DNA from 2 places in the Priestia sp. VA7 genome. Region 2 is predicted to be linked to the other one. Evidence: a T-box and tRNA genes for the amino acid it is inferred to sense, from the RefSeq annotation. Region 2 holds a T-box; the other holds one or more tRNA genes.
What was found. A T-box is a leader RNA that pairs with one kind of tRNA and senses whether it is charged. The one in region 2 lies ahead of thrS (threonine--tRNA ligase), so its partner is inferred to be a tRNA-Thr.

Region 1 (2,205 bases), 810 kb from region 2:
TAGTGCATTCATTACAGCGTTCCTCCTTCTTTCGTTTTATCAGAAAGAAACGCTAATAGAGTTTTGCGCGTTACGACGCCAATTCGTTTGCTCCCTTTTTTTACGGCTATTGCTTCATGGTCGTAAAGGGCGTCCATGGCCTGCTGAACAGTGGCGGTTGAAGCTAGCTCTTCAGTAGGTTCTACGTCCGGCTGTTCACTTTCTTTGACAAACATATCCAATGTCTCAAATAAAGCATTCCCTTGATTTCCAATAAATGTTTTTACAAATTCATTTTTAGGCTTTTGAATGAATTCCTCCGGGGTTCCAACTTGAACAATTTCCCCGTCTTTCATCAGGCAGATACGATCTCCAAGCGTCATCGCTTCGCTCATATCGTGCGTAACAAACACAAATGTTTTTTTGATTTTTTCTTTTAAGCTAATAACATCTTGCTGAAGCTGTTCGCGGCTTAACGGATCGAGGGCACTAAAGGGTTCGTCCATTAAAATAACGGGGGGATCAGCTGCGAGGGCACGTGCTACACCTACACGTTGCTGCTGGCCACCTGAGAGCTCAGACGGCTTTCGGTTTCGATACTGCTTTGGGTCTAGTCCTACCAAAGTAAGCAGTTCATCAATGCGCGTTTTGATTTTATTTTTCTTCCAATGCTTCATCTCGGGTACAATGGCTATATTTTCAGCAATGGTCATATGAGGAAAAAGAGCAATCTGCTGCAGGACATAACCAATGTTCCAGCGTAGCTTATGTATGTTGTGGTCCGATACGAGCTTATCTTTTATGTATAGTTCTCCTTCGGTAATATCATGAAGACGGTTAATCATTTTTAAGGTGGTTGTTTTCCCACACCCACTCGGACCAATTAAAACGAAAAACTCTCCTTCTTTAATTTCTAGATTAATATTTTTCACGGCGGTCGTACCGTCTGGATATTGCTTTGACACATTCTTAAACGTAATCAAATTATCGTTCACCCTCCCTGTTGAAATTTAATCCCTAGTTTCGTGTACCCAATATTCAGAGGCAATAAACATTCTTTTAAGAATATTTCTAAATATGATTCATAAGACCTAGGGGAAAAGATACGCATATTTTCTCATAACCTCCTAATAAGGCTATCAAACTGTTAAAGTTTTCACAAGGCGGGAAAGAATAATTTTAAAGCCGACACAAATAAAAAAACCTTCTTTCAACAAGAAAGAAGGTTTTTTAGTATGCTAGCGACAGGGATCGAACCTGCGACCTCTTGCTTACCATGCAAGTGCTCTACCTACTGAGCTACACCAGCGTCTTGGAAAATTATATCACGTTTAAATTCATTTAGGAAGCGCTTTTTTAAATTTTTTTATTGGTATATTCTCTAATTTGCTTCTTCTGAAATCCGCACTTTCTACAAAGTTCCATATTTTATGTTAGAACTCCTTACATAAATTGTGTGAATTTTCTTTTTTTATATTACCCTTAGTAAAAGAGCTTACAAAAGAAGGGAAGAAAATAGATGGAACAACAACCAACCATGACCAAATCAAAAACGGCAACTCCCTACCCAAGAGACTGCACGTTCAGCCTGGAAGATTGGACGACACTCGCTAAGTATTGGTACCCCGTCGCACGCTGCAGTGATGTAACAGAGAAACCAACGTCCGTAAAACTGCTAGATGTAAATCTAGTTCTATACCGTACCACACACAAAGTAGTAGCGGCTCGTGATTTATGCGTTCACCGAGGCACCCCCCTTAGTATGGGCTGGGTGGAAGATGATGAAATTGTCTGTCCTTACCACGGCTTCCGCTATGCAACGGACGGCGCATGCACGTCGATTCCAGCTCACCCTGATGCCAACATTTCTCCCCGCCTGTGTATGGCTGTCTATCCAGTTATTGAACGATTTGGATTAGTGTGGACTTCCCTGACAGGTGAACAAGATAACCTGCCTTACTTCGATGCGTGGGAGGCCCCTGATTTTCAGCAAATTGTTTGTCCCAGCTTTGATATCATGGGTTCGGCTGGTCGTCAAATGGAAGGCTTTTTAGACGTAGCTCATTTTGCTTGGGTGCACACGGACACATTTGGTGATCGAAACAACGCCTTTGTGCCTAAATATAAAGTAAGCGATACAGATTATGGGCTTCATGTAGAATATACGAGCACCGTGAGCAATTATTCCAAAGAACAGCAGCATTTAAATCCACCTGATTTTAAATG
Region 2 (2,205 bases):
TTTATCATATGGTTCACAGTGCTTGAAGCTGGTGAATAATCAGCTTTTAGTCATTGATGAGACATACAATAGAGAGGCCATTTTACAAGACATGGTGATACCGGTATTAACGCACGTAATTTTAAAAAAGAAAGAAAAAAAGATGATGGTAAACATATTAAAAGAACAATTTTTCTATTCAGAAGAGGAAGAGCAAGATTTGCTGCTTCAAATTATGGGGGGGATTATGGAAGGAGAGAGAGGCGAAATTCCGCAAAAAACATTTTCTCTTCCAAGAGAATTACTTATCCGCCAGGCTCTTCAAGACTTCTTCATTCATAATGTAACATTCACCTTTGAGTCTTTTCTCCAATTCCGTTTAAAAGAATATCAAGAGCGGCTGCGCTATTATGCTGAGCTGGCGATTGATGAATATAAGCTTGAACAAGACTATCAAATTCTTATTCATCAGCTGCGTCAAGCAGCTAATGAAAGACAGTCATCTACAGGTAACGTGTATGTAATGCACTTGAATAAAAACAAGTTTGTACTGTACGACCACCACAGTAGATATGTTCCTGAACGTGAATGTGCAGCTCTAGCAGAGGCCTTTTTATCTGAACAAGAATCATTATACATAGACTCAACTATTATCGCGCCTTTGCTAAGTTTATCTCCAGCTGCTATTCATTTGTATAGCGACCAGCATGATCATGATTTTGTTTATACCATTCAAAATATCTTCCAAGAAAAAGTCATGTTATACGAAAAAAATGAATTTCCTTTTGATCAAAAGCAAAATATAACGTGAAAGGTTGATTTCTATTTTGAAAATGAATATAATAAATGCATATTGAAAAACAGCTATATGTTACAAGTTATGATGAGGACATGAGTGTATATTTACGGTTTGTAGAGAGGGAGATCCAGGCTGAAAATCTCCTAACACGGAATATATTCTTACCACCTCTAAACTTCAGTAGTAAACGAGCAGAGCCTCTAGTAATTACTGACGGAATTTCCGTTATAAAACCTCGAGCCGCTTCGGGTTCTTTGGGTTATCCAAGATACGAAGAGGAAACAAGGGTGGTACCGCGTGTATACACAACTCGTCCCTTTTGATAAGGGACGAGTTTTTTGTTTTTACAAAAAGTTTATTCAGTTATGTTAAAGGAGTGGAAAGTTGTGTCAGAAGTAATCAAAATGACATTCCCTGATGGAGCTGTTAAAGAGTATCCAAAAGGATCATCAACAGAAGATATTGCGGCTTCTATTAGCCCGGGATTAAAGAAAAAAGCATTAGCAGGCAAAGTAAACGGCGAGCTGCTGGATTTACGTACGCCAATCGAAGAAGATGGCAGTCTTGAAATCATTACGCAAGATGCTCCTGAAGCGCTTGAAATTATGCGTCACAGTACAGCGCATTTAATGGCTCAAGCAATCAAACGTTTATACAAAGATACAAAAGTACAGCTAGGTGTAGGGCCGGTTATCGAAAACGGTTTTTACTATGACATCGATATGGAAGAATCAATTACTCCTGAAGATTTAGGTAAAATTGAAAAAGAAATGAAAAAAATCGTTAATTCAAATATTGAAATTGAACGAAAAGAAGTTTCTCGTGAAGAAGCCATTCAACTTTTTAAAGAAGTTGGCGATGAACTGAAGCTTGAATTGATCGATGCAATTCCAGCAGGTGAAAAGGTTACGATTTACCAACAAGGCGAATTCTTTGACCTTTGCCGAGGTGTGCACGTGCCGTCAACAGGCAAAATTAAAGAATTTAAACTATTAAGCGTGGCGGGTGCTTATTGGCGCGGAGACAGCGATAATCAAATGCTGCAGCGTATTTACGGTACAGCATTCTTTACAAAAGCAGATTTAGACGAGCATCTTCGTCTTCTTGAAGAAGCAAAAGAACGTGATCACCGTAAACTTGGTAAAGAGCTAAACTTATTTACAAATTCTCAAAAAGTAGGACAAGGTCTGCCTTTATGGCTTCCAAAAGGTGCGACGATCCGCCGTATTATCGAGCGTTATATCGTAGATAAAGAAGTAAGCCTTGGTTATCAGCACGTTTACACTCCAGTGCTCGGAAGTGTAGAACTTTACAAAACGTCTGGTCACTGGGAGCACTACCAAGATGACATGTTCCCTGCAATGGAAATGGATAACGAAGACCTGGTTCTTCGTCCGATGAACTGTCCTCATCACATGATGGTTTAC

Region 1: it encodes a tRNA-Thr, which carries the amino acid that the T-box ahead of thrS (threonine--tRNA ligase) is inferred to sense. The anticodon was not compared.

What each region holds. Positions count from the first base shown of each region.
Region 1 covers NZ_JBVQPN010000001.1:965,813-968,017, reverse strand. Annotated here, with positions in the region: gene AC0C45_RS05030 (ABC transporter permease/substrate-binding protein) at 1-12, opposite strand, end outside; gene AC0C45_RS05025 (ABC transporter ATP-binding protein) at 12-962, opposite strand; tRNA gene AC0C45_RS05020 (tRNA-Thr) at 1,216-1,288, opposite strand; gene AC0C45_RS05015 (aromatic ring-hydroxylating oxygenase subunit alpha) at 1,499-2,205, shown strand, end outside.
Region 2 covers NZ_JBVQPN010000001.1:152,082-154,286, forward strand. Annotated here, with positions in the region: gene ytxC (sporulation protein YtxC) at 1-790, shown strand, start outside; T-box leader at 851-1,099, shown strand; gene thrS (threonine--tRNA ligase) at 1,144-2,205, shown strand, end outside.